Regions from separate parts of the Bartonella sp. P12B genome, predicted to be linked through region 3. Evidence: predicted binding sites of a transcription regulator. Region 3 holds the regulator's gene; each other region holds the start of a gene.
The links. The regulator LexA, encoded in region 3, represses DNA repair genes until DNA is damaged. The targets are predictions, from matches to a motif close to TGTTCNNNNTGTGTTCNG.
Positions count from the first base shown of each region.

Region 1: the regulator LexA is predicted to act here: its motif matches at 3,795-3,812, upstream of AC0QT1_RS06005 (ATP-dependent helicase).
Region 2: the regulator LexA is predicted to act here: its motif matches at 3,836-3,853, upstream of dnaE (DNA polymerase III subunit alpha).

Region 1 covers NZ_JBTTDI010000007.1:42,923-48,575, forward strand. The annotation lists gene AC0QT1_RS05975 (MFS family transporter) at 395-1,702, shown strand; gene AC0QT1_RS05980 (DUF2853 family protein) at 1,778-2,083, opposite strand; RNA gene ssrA (transfer-messenger RNA) at 2,180-2,533, shown strand; gene AC0QT1_RS05990 (SspB family protein) at 2,704-3,249, shown strand; gene AC0QT1_RS05995 (DUF4169 family protein) at 3,257-3,439, shown strand; gene AC0QT1_RS06000 (ribbon-helix-helix domain-containing protein) at 3,451-3,702, shown strand; gene AC0QT1_RS06005 (ATP-dependent helicase) at 3,886-5,653, shown strand, end outside.
Region 2 covers NZ_JBTTDI010000003.1:78,808-84,460, reverse strand. The annotation lists gene dnaE (DNA polymerase III subunit alpha) at 147-3,635, opposite strand; gene recG (ATP-dependent DNA helicase RecG) at 4,036-5,653, shown strand, end outside.
Region 3 covers NZ_JBTTDI010000003.1:198,271-203,923, reverse strand. The annotation lists gene ttcA (tRNA 2-thiocytidine(32) synthetase TtcA) at 1-295, shown strand, start outside; gene rimO (30S ribosomal protein S12 methylthiotransferase RimO) at 334-1,647, opposite strand; gene lexA (transcriptional repressor LexA) at 1,751-2,464, opposite strand; tRNA gene AC0QT1_RS03560 (tRNA-Lys) at 3,284-3,359, shown strand; gene AC0QT1_RS03555 (septal ring lytic transglycosylase RlpA family protein) at 3,745-4,599, shown strand; gene AC0QT1_RS03550 (D-alanyl-D-alanine carboxypeptidase family protein) at 4,964-5,653, shown strand, end outside.

The sequences.
Region 1 (5,653 bases), on a different contig from region 3:
AGGTGAAGAAGATGTTTATAAGACTCTGTCTTGTTTAGATTTTATCGAATAAATTGAATTTTTAGCACATAAACAAGAAAAAGTTACGCAACTTTTTTACATTCTTCAACCATCTTATCGGTAACTTTTATAAAGAACTATTGAAGCACTCTTTTTACTAACATTTCATCCAGCTTGAACCTCTTTTTCAACACACGTCGCCTTTTAGATTCGGTATGATGATTTTTATCCTCCTACAAAATAAAATCCTCATGAAGCGCAAACTTATAGCCCACATAAATCCTCTGAAAGAGCTTTCATAAGAAATTATTATATACAATTGAATTTTAATGATACAAATTATAAAAAACTTTAAAGTGAAAAATATAAACTATAAACCAAAGGGAAGCACTTCATGAAAAATGAAACAACTTTAGAACCAGATGATACAAGAAAACGTATTTCTTCTATTATATCCAGTGCATCAGGGAATTTAGTAGAATGGTATGATTTTTACATTTATTCATTTGCGTCGATTTACTTTGCACCACAATTTTTTCCTTCAAATGGCGATGTTGTTACCCAATTTCTAAGAACGGCAGGAATCTTCTTTATCGGTTTTCTTATGCGCCCAATTGGAAGTTGGCTTTTTGGCTTTATCGCTGATCGCTATGGACGCAAGCGTTCAATGCTCATATCTATTTTTATGATGTGTGGAGGCTCTTTCCTCATTGCCATCCTTCCAACTTATGAAACTTTAGGGATAACTGCCGCAATTTTTCTGCTCCTCATCCGAATGATGCAAGGACTTTCAGCCGGTGGTGAATATGGTACAGCTGCAACTTATATAAGCGAAATTTCTCTTAAAAATCATCGTGGTCTCTTTGCTTCTTTCCAATCTGGTACGCTTATTACTGGTCAACTTTTAGGGAGTTTTATTATCTTCATTTTGGCACTTTATCTAACGGAAGACCAATTAAGAGCATGGGGCTGGCGTATCCCTTTTGCGATTGGTGGATTAGCAGCACTCGTTGCACTTTATCTCCGTCGTTCGCTTCATGAAACAACCACGAAAGAAAGCCGTTCTAGAAAACGAACGGGAAGTCTGAAAGAGCTTTTCAGCAAACATTCAAAAGCTTTCTTTGTTATTGTTATCTTCGCCTCTGGAGGATCTCTTACATTTTACACCTGTACGACTTATATGCAAAAATATCTCATCACAACCACCGGATTTGATAAACATACCGCAACAACTTTGATGACTGCTGCACTCTTTATTTTCATACTCCTTCAACCCCTATTTGGTATCCTAGCTGATAAAATTGGCACAAAAAATTTACTTATCCTTTGGAGTGCACTTTCTACTCTCTTTACAATTCCTGGACTTCTCATAATCGGTCATACGCATAATCCATGGATTGCGTTGTCAACCATTATTGGAATATTCTGTATTATGAGCATGTATACATCCATCTCTGGTGTCGTAAAATCAGCAATGTTTCCTTCCTCAGTACGAGCATTAGGAGTTGGTCTCTCTCATGCTATTGGGAATGCATTACTTGGTGGTTCTGCCGAATATGTAGCACTCGGATTAAAAAATATGGGACATGAATCACTCTTTTATTTTTACGTAATCGGCGTGATGATCATGGCATTCATTGCTACCCTCTTTATACCGGATATGAGCAAAGGAGGATATCTTCAAGAAGACGAAACCAATTAATCCTCTATGCTAAACAAAAAAGCTCAAAGAATTTTGAGCTTTCTTGTTCTTGAGCAAAATTTAGTTTAAAATTGTTTAAACTTTATCAAGTGCATTTAATTGCTTGGCGACCAAATAATAAAAGGTCATACGGCTTTTTCTGCGATCTCCAGACATCATTTCCGCAACTTTTGACACAGCCTTCTTAGCACTCTGCTCATCCGCGCCTAATACATCTCGAACCCATTTTTCAACGCGTTCTAACTCTTTTGGATCCGATGTAGCAACCAGTGATGCATCCTGTTTTTTCATCACCAAAGCTAAGCGATGTCTTAGCCGTTCTATTGCAGCCTCATCGGGATTTTGGTCATATAATTTAATATCTGCTAGATCATTGGTCATTTTGCACCCTCTCCTCTCCAAAAATTAGCGACTGTACTCTACAACCGCATCACAGAGCTTCTCATAATAATTAGAGGATTAAAAATATTAACAACCCCCCTTTTCTAAAGACTCGTCTTCATCTATATTTAAAGTGCTGGCTTGCCAGCTATGGTAATAAATGGACAATGGAATAAACTTATTGGACCCGGGGGCGGTACCCGGCGCCTCCACCAAAATATAATACAAAATTATACTTTGATGGGGGCGAAATAGGATCGACAAGAGTGTAAAGATTGCTCTTTTACTCGGCATAGTACCACCGTTATCGGGCTAAATGAGTAGTTGCAAATGACAACTATGCGGAAGCACGTCTCGCCGCTTAAGGTGGTGTGAATGCTTCAAATTAAGCCTTAAACCGTCGCAGGTTTAAGCGGGGTTCGGAGGCACCTGGCAACAGAAGCCTTCACCTTTATAAAGACGATCAATTGATCTTCGAGACATTTTTTGTCATAAAATTTCATATCATTTTTTGAGTGATTTAAGTACATATGAGACAAAATATTGCTAGCTTAAAAAGACATTCTATAGCAAAATACTCCGCACGCTCATCTATCGTATGAAATAAAAGGAAAGCTTCGATGGTTCAAGATCAAGTCCGTTACGATATTCTCGTTCAGGATGCACTTCGTGGGGTTATCCGTAAAGTTTTATCGGAAGTTGCCAAAGCAGGACTTCCAGGAAATCATCATTTTTTTATTACTTTTTTGACCAATGCCCCAGGCGTAAAAATCTCTCCTCGTCTAAAAAGTCGGTACCCAGAGCAAATGACAATCGTCTTACAACATCAGTTTAGAGATTTAAGTGTTTCAGAGCATGCCTTCGAAGTAACACTTTCCTTTAGAGAAATTAGCGAAAAACTTGTAATTCCTTTTACCTCTATTCAAGTCTTTTATGACCCTATAGCAGCATTTGAAGCAGCATTTGATCTCCCCTCGAACCTTACTTCTGGAGAAGACAAAAATTCAGAAAATGCTCCAAGTACACCGACGGTTCTATCAGACAAACAAAAAAAAGAGAACTCGCTTATAAAAGAACAAAATCCTAGTCCAAATACAGATCCCTCAAACAATGATATCAAACCAAGTGCTGATGTTGTTTCTTTAGATTCTTTTCGCAAAAAATAAGTGTTTCATGACTAAAATCATTAATCTTCGTCAATTTCGAAAACAGAAAAAGCGTGCAGAACAAGCTGTTCATGCAGAAGAAAGACGCTATCGTTTTGGAAGAACAAAAGCTGAAAAACTTTTCGAGCAAAAAGAATCTTTAAAAACGCAAAAATTTCTTGATCAAAATTATTTAGAGCGCGAGGAATAAGAATAAAAAGAATGCATGAAGATACTTTCATCGATTGGTCAAAAGTAATTTTGCGAAAAATATCTGTCCGTATTGATGGACATGCAACAAGCGTATCTTTAGAACAACCATTTCTAGATATCCTCAAAACCATAGCGCACAAAAAAAAACAATCTTTAGCCTTTATTATCACCGATATTGATAGCAAAAGACCACCAGAAGTAAATCTTTCGTCTTCGTTACGCATTTATGCACTTCAAAGCGTTCTCACCCAACGCTTTTAATATTTGTTTTAGTTTTTAAAATCTCTGTCCCTTATTCAACCGAAGAGAGTATGTTTTTTTGGACCTAGCATTCAGATGAAAAAAGTACTACACAAAATGTATAATGAACAATTTTCTTGATCCCATACCATTCTTTGAAGATAAGCCTCCCCTCTCCATAATGAAAAGAGTTCTAGAGCCACTATGCCTACTGTAAAAGAAAAAGAAAAAACGCAATGTGATGGCGATTATTTACAACAACTCAATCCAGAGCAACAACAAGCCGTCATGAATACAGAAGGACCTCTTTTAGTTCTTGCGGGTGCTGGTACTGGAAAAACGCGTGTTTTAACAACCCGCATTTCTCACATTTTACGCTCTGGGCTTGCCTCTCCTAAGCAAATACTTGCTGTAACCTTCACCAACAAAGCAGCACGTGAAATGAAAATGCGCATTGGCACACTTATTGGTGAAATTGTTGAAGGCATGCCTTGGCTTGGAACTTTTCATTCCACGGGGGCAAAAATTTTGCGCCGTCACGCAGAACTTGTTGGCTTAAAAAGCAACTTTACAATTCTTGATAGCGATGATGTTACTAGGCTTTTAAAACAGCTTATTCAAGCTGAAAGATTGGACGATAAACGTTGGCCCGCCAAGAATCTTACTATAATGATTGATTCTTGGAAAAATCAAGGGCTTTCACCAGAACATATTTCAGAAGACGATTCTCATTCCTTTGGTAAGGGTATGGGACGTAAACTTTACCATCTCTATCAAGAGAGATTAAAAAGCCTTAATGCCTGTGATTTTGGCGATCTCTTACTTCATCCACTCTCTATTTTCCAACATAATCCAGATATTCTTCGGGAATATCACTCCAAATTTCGCTATATTCTTGTTGATGAATATCAAGATACCAACACAGTACAATATCTTTGGCTTCGCCTTTTGGCACAACAGCCAGAAAGACAACATGTCAACCTTTGTTGTGTTGGCGATGATGACCAATCCATTTACGGATGGCGTGGTGCTAAAGTCGATAATATCTTACGTTTTGAGAAAGATTTTCCTCCTGCAAAAATTATCCGTTTAGAACGCAATTATCGTTCAACATCACACATTCTCAAAACCGCTTCTCATCTCATTTCTCATAACCAAGAAAGACTTGGAAAAACACTTTTTTCTGATCAAATAAATACCGAAGAAGAAAAAGTAAAAGTTCATGCAGCATGGGATTCGAAAGAGGAAGCACGTGCAATTGGAGAAGAAATTGAACGGGCACAACAGACTGGCCATTCATTAAATCATATGGCTATATTGGTGCGCGCATCATTTCAGATGCGTGAATTTGAAGATCGTTTTGTAACACTTGGTCTTAACTACCGCGTCATTGGTGGTCCGCGCTTTTATGAACGAATGGAAATACGTGATGCGATGGCTTATTTACGCGTTGTCGTCCAACCAGCAGATGACTTAGCTTTTGAACGCATTATTAATACACCTAGACGCGGCTTAGGCAATGCAACTCTACGCATTCTTTATGAAAGTGCACGGGCACGCGCTATTCCTCTTTTTTCTGCCGCAGCTGCAATAATTGAAACGGACGAACTAAAACCTAAAGCACGCAGTGCTTTGCGAAGCGTTATTGAAAACTTTCGATGCTGGCAAAATATGCTGCAAAGCACACCCCATAGAGAACTTACTGAAACAATTCTTGAGGATTCAGGCTACACTACCATGTGGTTAGAAGATCGTTCACCAGAAGCACCAACACGGCTAGAAAATCTTAAAGAAATGGTTCGCTCCATGGAACAATTTGAAAGTCTTCATAGCTTTTTAGAACATGTTGCACTCGTAATGGATGCTGAAAACAATGAAAATACTGATGCTGTTAACATCATGACTCTTCATTCAGCCAAAGGGCTTGAATTTGAAACAGTTTTCCTTCCTGGTTGGGAAGAAGGTCTCTTTC
Region 2 (5,653 bases), 120 kb from region 3:
TTTCTTGAATTTATAATACTGAGATACTGTCATCATTTATTCCTAATAAAGTAAGAACTTTCAAAATCTAGAATCCGATTCAAAAAATAAAGCTACCACTCAAAAAAAGAGAATCTCAAATAAGCAATTACCTTACAATTTTTGTTTTAAATCAATTCCACCTCAACAACACCCTCAATTGATCTCATAGCACTCGCCACACGTGAATTAACCTTATATCGCTTTGGAAGCGCAATTTCGATCTCCCTTACTCCATCCTCTTGAATAAGGATCAGCCCTACTTCTCCATTTCCACTAGGGGTTAAATTTTTCTCAATTTGTGCAAGCATATCGACTTTTTTTATAAAGAGGCGCATCATTTTATGATGCTGTGATATCTCTTTTTCCAAAGACTGAACTGTCTCAAGTCGCAAACTCACACCTTCAGAGCGATTTTCTGCACTCACTGTAATGATAAAAGATTTTCCAAGCTCTAAAATCTCCCCGTAATCCGAAAGCATCTCAGAAAAGAGAACTGTCTCATATTGTCCACTCGTGTCAGAAAAATGAATAATTCCCATTTTCTTTCCGGATTTTGTTTTGCGCACTTGTTTTGCCACAACAGTTCCAGCAAGCCTAGCGGCGACTGCTCCTCCTTTAACGGCATTGGCAAAATGAGCCCAAGTTTGTACGCGTTTTTTTGCAAGAATAGCTTGATACTCATCCAAAGGATGTGCAGAAAAATAAAAACCTATTGCTTGAAATTCTCGATGAAGTTTTTCATCCGGTAACCAAGGAGAGGTTTGCGACAAGATCAAAGGTTCTTTTAATCCACCTATCATCGCAAATATATCAGTCTGCCCACTAGAATTGTTTTCAAGGATACGAAGTGCACGCGCGTTGAGCGTTTCAAGACTTGCCAATAAAACTTCACGTGCAATATGAAAACAATCAAAGGCGCCCGCACAAACCAAACTTTCCATCGCACGTTTATTAACAATACGGGGATCAATACGCTCACAAAAATCTTCTAGATCTCTAAAAGGTTTATTTCCACGGCAAGCGACAATATGATCGACAACCGCTTCCCCTACTCCTTTAATGGCAGCAAGAGAATAATAAATACAGCTATCACCAACTTCAAAAACTCGATGTGATGTTTGCACACAAGGTGCAACAACCTTAATACCTAATCTTAATGCTTCACGCCGGAAATCATTTAACTTCTCTGTATTTGTCATATCATACGTCATTGAAGCGGCTAAGAACTCAACTGGATAATGTGCTTTCATATAAGCTGTTTGGTAGGAAACAATTGCGTAAGCAGCGGCATGTGACTTATTAAAACCGTAATCTGCAAATTTTGCTAAAAGATCAAAAATAATATCAGCCTGATCCTTATCAACACCGTTAGCAATAGCCCCATTCACAAAACGCGTACGCTGTTTTTGCATTTCCTTATGAATCTTTTTACCCATAGCGCGACGCAATAAATCCGCTTCTCCAAGCGAATAACCAGCAAGAACCTGAGCAATCTGCATCACTTGTTCCTGATAAACAATAACACCTTGTGTTTCTTTAATCAGAGGATCTATTTTAGGATGAATAGAAGCAATTTCTTCTTCCCCGTGTTTGCGTGCATTATAGGTTGGAATATTCTCCATTGGACCAGGGCGATAAAGGGCGACAAGAGCAATAATATCTTCAATACGATCTGGTTTCATCCCAATCAGCGCCTTACGCATACCAGAACTTTCCACTTGAAACACGCCAACTGTTTCGCCACGTGCCATCATAGCATAGGTCATTTCATCATTGAGAGAGATATTCGACAACTCTATTTTAATGCCCTTCCGTGCAACAAAATCTACCGCCATTTTCAAAATAGTCAGTGTTTTTAATCCCAGAAAATCAAATTTTACGAGCCCCGCCTGTTCAACATATTTCATATTAAATTGTGTTACAGGCATATCAGAACGAGGATCGCGATACATTGGAACAAGCTCTGACAGTGGACGATCACCAATAACAATCCCTGCCGCATGGGTTGATGCATGACGATAAAGCCCCTCCAGTTGAAGCGCTATATCTAATGTGCGCCCAATGACAGGGTCTTTTTTCTTTTCCTCCTCAAATTTAGGCTCATCCTTGATAGCATCAGCCAATTCAACTTGGCTTCCAGGTGTAGCAGGAACTAATTTCGTAAGATAATCCACCTGACGATAAGGTACTTCTAAAACACGTCCAACATCACGCAACACGGCACGCGCTTGTAATTTACCAAAGGTAATAATTTGGGCAACTTGATCGCGTCCATATTTTTCCTGAACATAATGAATAACCTCTTCGCGTCGCTCTTGACAAAAGTCAATATCGAAATCCGGCATAGAAACACGATCTGGATTAAGAAAACGTTCAAAGAGAAGAGAAAAACGTAATGGATCAACATCGGTAATAGTCAACGCATAAGCAACAAGTGAACCAGCACCAGAACCACGCCCAGGACCAACAGGGATATCATGAGACTTCGCCCATTTTATAAAATCTGAAACGATAAGAAAATAGCCAGAAAACTGCATGCGCGTAATAACGGAAACTTCATAATCAAGCCGCTGCTCATAATCTGCAATTGTATATCCTTCGGCCAATCCAACTGTCTCAAGCCGCATTTTTAAACCAGCCTTAGCCTGATTTAGTAATTCCCTATCTTCTACTTCTAAAGCACGATTTGAATCAATAGACTTCTCTACAAAACGCGGCAAAATTGGTTTTCTAATAGGGGTAGCAGTATGACAACGCAATGCAATTTCAACGCTGTTCTCCAAAGCTTCTGGAAGATCAGAAAATAATGCAACCATTTCATCTTGTGACTTCAAATAATGATCTGGTGTTACACGTTTACGCTCTGGATTAGAAACAATTTGCCCTTCTGCAACTGCCATCAGTGCATCATGTGCTTCATACCCTTGCCTATTCAGAAAAAAAGCTTCATTGGTTGCAACAAGAGGAATTTCATATTTATACGCCAATTCAAGAAGCGTATCTTCTACTTGTTGATCAAAAGAGCCATGTCGCTGTAATTCCATATAAAGACGATTAGCAAAAATTTTTCTTAAAGAAATCAAACGTTCAACAGCACGTTCTTTTCTACCTTCTGCCAAAGAAAAATTAAGTGGGCCTCCCTTGCCACCTGTTAAAGCAATTATTCCTTCACTGTGTGACGACAGCCAATCCATTTTAATATGAGGAGGATCAGTGTCGCACTTATCAAGGTAAGCACGGCTAACAAGGCGAACCAGATGAGCATAACCAGCCTCGCTTGCAGCTAACAAAACAACAGAGCAAAAATCAGAAGAATGGCGCCCTTTAGCAAAACTTCGATTGTCATGTTCATCACCAAAATCAACCGCGAGCTGACAACCAACAATAGGCTGAATCCCTTGAGAAAAACAATATTGTGAAAACTCCAAAGCACCAAATAAATTATTCGTATCTGTAATAGCAATTGCTGGTGTATGATCTGAAATCGCATGTTGAATTATTTGTGGAATTTTTAAAGCCCCTTCGAGCAATGAGTAGGCAGAGTGCACCCTTAAATGAATAAAGCGAGGAAGAGATTTTTTTTTATCTCGTGTTTTACTTTTATCTTCTGCCACTCTTAAATTTCCTACAACAAAATAAATACCAAATCGCAACTGCTATTTGTCTATACTAGAAAATATTCTAACTTTATTATACCCTTGAATCTATAAACGCATCACTCAGCATATGGAATTCAGCGCCTTCACAAGACATTTTATTTTTATGATATTTACAGAAGACTTCCATTAAGAAAATATCTCTATGCACAGCAAATAAATACACAAAGAGAAAAAGAGAGAGAATATGACCAATATTGATATTCTTTTTTTACAATTTTTATTCTAAACATTTTAAAACATTAATTTTTCTGCTTCAAATTTTAAAGTGTAAATAAAAAATCCTCTTCTATAAATTATCCCCAAAAAGCTCTTTTAAAGGACTAGAAAAAATAACAAGAGCAGGATAAATTTCCTCATGCCTCCAAGCCTTATTACACCTTTTTTTATTTCTATCCGCACCCTTTCTGGGATTACTCCTAAAATATATAGTTTACTGGCTAAAGTCTTAAATATTAATCCTACACAACATGAAATTACCCTTATTGATCTCCTGCAATTAATGCCTCACTCCGTTATAGATCGTAGAAGATGTCCTAGCATTGCTTGTGCACAAGAGGGGATCACTCTCACTCTCGAAATTGTTATTGACCAACATCAACCACCACCAATTGGTCGTAAACGTTTACCCTATCGCGTCACTGCACACGATCCAACGGGAGAAATAAATTTAGTCTTTTTTCATGCACAACATTCTTGGCTAAAGAGACAACTACCGGAAGGAAAGAAAGTCATTGTATCAGGGAAAGTTGAACGGTTTAATGGACAACTTTCAATGGTCCATCCCGATTATATCGTACCAAGTGAGCAAGAAAATCAAATTCCCTTCATTGAACCTATTTACCCCTCTACCGCCGGATTATCCGCAAAAACACTAAGACGTGCAATACAAAATGCTTTAGATTATATTCCTCTCTTACCAGAATGGATAGAAGAAAGCGTGAAAAAGCAACAAAACTTTTCCTCTTTTCCTGTTGCTTTACGCCGCATCCATGCGCCCATCGATCTTGCTGATTTAAACTTAGAAAGTACAGCACGCAAACGTCTTGCCTATGATGAATTGCTCGCTTGTCAACTGGCGCTTGGCTTACTGCGTTTAAAAACCAAATCTCTTTCTGGAACTTCTCGGCCACCAACAGGAGCTTACACTCAAAAACTGCTGAAAGCCCTTCCCTTCCAGCTGACAAATGGACAAATAAAAGCAATACAAGAGATTGCAAATGATCTTGCTTCACCAGAACCAATGTTAAGACTTCTCCAAGGTGATGTGGGATCAGGAAAAACCGTTGTTGCCCTCATGGCAATGACACAAATTGCTGAAAATTCAAGTCAATCAGCTTTAATGGCGCCTACAGAAGTTCTCGCTAGGCAACATTTTGCAAAAATTGCACCTCTTGCTGAAAAGATTGGACTACGAACAGTTCTTTTAACGGGACGAGAAAAAGGAAAATTGCGCAAAAATATTTTAAACGATATTATATCAGGTCAAGCTTCCCTTATTATCGGAACCCATGCCCTCATACAAAACAGTGTTTCTTACAATAACCTTGCCTTAGCCATTATTGATGAGCAACACCGTTTTGGTGTACACCAACGTCTTGCCCTTACAGCAAAAGGCCATAAACCTGATATGCTGGTAATGACTGCCACCCCTATTCCACGGACCCTCGTCTTAACAGCTTTTGGTGATATGGATGTTTCCCAAATTACTGAAAAACCAATTGGACGACAACCAATTACAACGGCAACACTTTCTTTAAAACGTCTTAATGAACTCATCGAACGAATTACTATTGCCTTAGAAAAAGGTGAAAAACTCTATTGGATTTGTCCTTTAGTAGAAGAATCTACCACTCTTGAACTCACTTCAATTGAAAGTCGTTTTGCTCTTCTCCAAGAGCGATTTGGTACACGAGTTGGTATGATCCATGGGAAAATGTCTACAGATAAAAAAGAAGCCGCTATGGCATCTTTTA
Region 3 (5,653 bases):
CGCTATACCTGGAAAGCTGATAAATGATGAAGGAGATCTGTTTGTTTTGCGCCCTCTTGTTTACGCTGCTGAGGAAGATATGGAGAAATTCTCTCAAGCAATGCGCTTTCCTATCATTCCTTGCAATCTTTGTGGCAGCCAAGATGGTCTACAACGCAATGCAATGAAAGAAATGCTAAAAGATATTGAAAAAAGGATGCCTAAACGTAAAGATACCATGATTCGCGCCTTAACAAATGTTCGTCCAAGTCATTTGCTTGATAAAAAACTTTTTGATTTTCAAAACTTGTTATAAAATTTAATTATTACGCACGATGAGTTTCAATCTTATCTTTAAACCGCTACACCATAAAGATCATAAGCATCTGATTGTTCAATTTTTACGGTGACAAATTCACCAACACGTAATGGTCGTCGTGATGATATATGCACAACACCATCTACTTCTGGAGCATCATATTGACTTCGACCTTTAGCAATTTTTCCTTGACTTTCATCGATCAGAACTTGAAGTCTTCTTCCAATTTTTTTCTTTAAAAGGTGGGTAGAAATTTGTTGTTGTTTGGCCATAAAACGATGCCAGCGGCTTTTTTTTACTTCTTCAGAAATTTTTTCTAATCCTAAATTATTTGCGGCAGCACCTTTTACTTCTTCGTATTGAAAACAGCCAGCACGTTCAATTTTTACTTCCTCTAGCCATTCGAGAAGCATATTAAAATCTTCATTCGTTTCGCCTGGAAAACCTACAATAAATGTTGATCGTAAAGTGAGATCTGGACAAATTTTTCTCCACTTTTCAATTCTACGATTAGTTTTTTCCATAAGAGCAGGACGTTTCATATTGCGTAAAACGGTTGGTGACGCGTGCTGAAAAGGGATATCCAAATAAGGAAGAATCTTTTTTTCTGCCATAAGCTCAATAACTTCATCTACATGAGGATAAGGATAAACATAATGCATGCGTATCCAAATACCCATATTGCCTAGTTCGCGACAAAGATCAAAAAATTTAGTTTTTATTGTGCGATCTTTCCAAGAACTTTCGGAATATTTCATATCAATGCCATAAGCACTGGTATCTTGTGAGATAACCAAAAGCTCTTTTACACCGGCCTGTACAAGTTTTTCCGCTTCTCGAAGAACATCATTGATGGGGCGTGAAGTAAGGTCACCACGTAGAGTAGGGATAATACAAAAGCTACAGCGATTAGAACATCCTTCAGAAATTTTTAAGTAAGCATAATGGCGAGGAGTTAAGCGAATACCTTGCGGAGGAACTAAATCGATAAAGGGATCATGAACTGGAAGAATTACTGAATGAACAGCTTGTATAACACTTTGATAGTCCTGCGGTCCTGTAATAGCTAATACATTAGGGTGTGCTTGACGAATAACATCAGGATCAGCACCTAGACATCCAGTTACAATAACTTTTCCATTTTCTTTGAGGGCTTCATCAATATTAGCTAATGATTCCTTTCGAGCAGAATCAAGAAAACCACAGGTATTCACAATAACGAGATCAGCACCTTGATGCTTACGTGAAATTTCATAACCTTCAGAGCGTAGTTTTGTAATAATTCGTTCAGAATCTACGAGTGCTTTTGGGCATCCGAGGGAGACAAAACTAATACGAGGTGCTGCCATGATATATCTTGCAATTTTATAACGATTAAATTTTATTTATTATTTTTTAAATTATTAAGAATAAAAAGTTTTCTTTATTTTTGATATGTGTGCAATTTATTTTTTAATATTTGCGAATAAGTCCGATAATTTTACCTTGTATCTGTATACGCTCCGATTCATATATGCGTGTTTCGTAATGAGGGTTTGCTGCCTCCAGTGCAATGGAACCCCCATTGCGTCGATAACGTTTTAAAGTTGCTTCTTCTTTGTCAATAAACGCCACAACAATTTCACCTGTTATCGCAGTATTTTGACGTTTAACAATTATAGTATCTTTATCAAGAATACCAGCTTCAATCATAGAATTATCTTTAACTTCTAAAGCATAGTGCTCACCCGAATTAATCATCTCTTGTGGTAAAGAAAGCGTATTTATTTGTTGTGATATAGCGGAGACAGGCATACTTGCAGCAATACGGCCCATAATAGGGATAGTGATATTCTTTTTCTCTTCTATCTCAAAATTATCAAGATCATTTAAGTTTTTAAATATTTTTCTTTTGTTTTTTTCCATCATAATTGGAGAAATTTTACGCGCTAAAGAAAGATTAAATGTTATTTTTTCTGGAAGTCGAATTACTTCTATTGCGCGGACACGATTGGGCAAGCGGCGTATAAAACCTCGTTGAGCTAAGGCTATAATAAGCTTATGAACGCCAGACTTTGACGAAAGCTCCAATGCAATTTTCATTTCTTCGAAGGAAGGAGATACACCGGTTTCTTTTATATGATTATGAATGAACAAAAGTAATTCATATTGTTTACATGTTAACATTCAATATTCCAGTTAAAAACATCAAATATGAGAAAAAAAGGAAGATAAGATATATTAATCTATAAATATTATACATTTTTTTGGAAACTGCATCAAACAAATTTACTTTATTTTTTATATTAATAATATAATATACTATAATTTAAAATTTCATTTTATAAATATAAAATATTTGCAATCTATTATTTTTATATGATTTACTTATATAAAGTGAGATAAATTACCTTAAAATAAATCCTATTATAAAATATTTCAGTTAAAAAGCATCCTGTAAATTTGAAAAAGATTGAAAATTCTTTGTATATTTAGAATAATTTTATATATTATTTCAGTTTTTCTTTTTTTAGGATAAGTATTTATAACTCTATAAAACATTAAACGATAATCTTTTTATCGTCACGACTGATATTTTAGAACATCATTTTAGTTATGCTGAAATTCTGTTTTATGTTTCCTCTATTTTTATATAAGAATAAGCTTCCAGTCCATGGAAATTATAACCTTACCAACGCCATGCTCATGTTAGAAAGTTGGAAAAACATCTAAAGACAGTAGAATCACTTTTTTATTGTTCGTTTTTATTATTTGTAAAATTCATTTACCTGTTTCTACATACGTTTCCTATATTTTAAAATTATTCCTTTTATTCAAATTCGGAAGGAAGAGAATTTTATATTATTACAGTGATGAGGAATAGGGGGAAACATAAAAGTATTGATAACTAAACAAAATATAATATTTTTTTTCGAAAGGTGTTGACCAAATGAAAAGTCGACCGTATGTTCCATTCACTTTCTACAAGCGACTTGACTTGTTTGGGAGCGCGTAGCTCAGCTGGTAGAGCAACTGACTTTTAATCAGTAGGTCCAGGGTTCGAATCCCTGCGCGCTCACCAATAGCAGCATTTTAAAATTCCAGAAAAATGATACGTAATTATTAAATTGCTCCAGTGATTATAGTTTTTCTACGTTAATCAGAGAGTTTTATCGCTTATCTTGCAGAATCAGCATATTTATTCACAGTTTATATTATGTGATTATATTTTTTATTAATATATTGATTTTTTTATTTTTTAATTGAACACAATGTCTATTGTATTGTATCTTTTTCCTGCGAAAAATCATAAAAAGATTAATGTTGTATTAATTTCTTGATAGCAGATGCTTTTTCAAGATACTATAAGCGCGCGAGGGGAATCATCCAGAAATGTGAATTTCCCTATTGCGCGAATGTGCGATGTGGTTTTCGCAGTATAGCAATAAAAATAAGCGGGCTGACAGATGCTTTTAATTAGCAAAGAGAAGTTTACTTCCATTCTTAATTCAACATTTCAATTTGTTTCTGTAGTAGCTGTTTCTCAGTTATTGGTATCTTGCTGTGCAAGCCAAACAGCATTTTTTGGAGTAAAGAGTTATTATCATAATAATAAGCCAACAGATGTAAAAATTGCTGTGTTTCCTAAAAAAACTTTAAGTGAAAAAAATCAATCAAAAGAAAAGAGAAGTGGGCAAGCCATTGTTGGTAAACCTTATCAAATAAAAGGAAAGTGGTACTATCCTCAAAATGATCCAACTTATCAACGTGTTGGTGAAGCATCATGGTATGGTTCAGATTTTCATGGGCGTTTAACTGCAAATGGTGAGGTTTATGATATGAATCTCTTGACTGCTGCTCATCCAACAATGCCTTTACCCAGTTATGCTCGTGTTACGAATCTAGCAAATGGATCTTCTATCATTGTTAGAGTTAATGATCGTGGTCCTTTTATAAAAGATAGAATTATTGATTTATCAAAGCAAGCTGCTGAAATTCTTGGTTATGCAAATGCAGGTGTGGCAAATGTTAAAGTGGAATACATCTCTGAAGCACCAGTTGGACATTATGATGGTGCTTATTTAATGGCTTCTTATACATCAGGAAATTACGCCTCATCCTCATTGGTATTGGCAAATTTGTCTAAAGAAAAAGAAAGTGCCGCATTAGAAAGAAGATTCAGTACAGATAATCAAAAGCAACCTAATAAGGCTGTTTTTATAAGATTGCCAGAAATTGGTCCTGTTTTGATTGATAAGCCACCGCTGTTTGATCAAGTGGCTTTTATAAATAAGTTAAACAAAAAGCTAAGAGTCAATTAGCTACAGCTGTTGCATATAAAAAACAAGTTTTTTCTGACCTTTATATAATTATCAAATTATAGATAATTAGAAATGGTTAATTGTAATAATGTTTCATCTTAAATAAAACAAATAAAATTGTGTGTTACTATAAAAAAGGTAATGCACTTTGGTATCATTTTTGCATTTTACGAGTACATTAAAATATCAAAAATAAATTCTACAAGAAAAATGAAAAATAGAGTATAGTGTGTTGTTCATTTTGATAGTCATAAGCAAAAAGAGAAAGCTATTCTAAGTTTGTAATGACAGTTTGCAGAAAACAAATCTTTTCTTACACAAGGAGATTCTTTATGCTGATTCTTTAGATATGGGAGAAGCAGCTATGCATACAGCATTAAGAGTTTTATTTACCTTACTTTGGATGTTGACGTTAAATGGGGGGGGCAAAGCACAGAATTTTCAATTTCCTACGTCGTCATTACTGTTATTGGATGATAACACAGATACAATACTTTTTGAAAAACAAAGTGATATTGTTTTTTTTCCTGCTTCATTAGCAAAATTGATGACGGCTGAAGTCGTTTTTCATCAATTAAAAAAAGGAGCGTTAAGCACTACACAGAAATTTAAGGTCAGTGAAAATGCTTGGCGTAAAGGTGGAGCACCTTCTGGTACAACCACTATGTTTGCAAAAGTAAAAACAGAAATTAGTATCTCTGACCTTCTGCGTGGTTTAATTATTGTCAATGGTAATGATGCGGCTATTATTCTCGCTGAAGGAATATCAGGAAGTGAGGCTGATTTTGCTAAACTGATGAATCAGCGAGCTAAAACACTTGGATTATCACATAGTCATTTTGTTAATGCAACAGGGCTTCCTGAAGAGGGGCAATTTGTAACATTACATGATATGATTACATTAGTGCGTCATATTGTTCATGAGTATCCTGATTACTACATGATTTACCGTGAACCTCACTTTACTTGGAATAATATTTTTCAACGGAACAAAAATCCTCTTATTTCTAAAGAAATTGGCGTTGAAGGATTTAGTTCTGGCTATAGCGAAAAG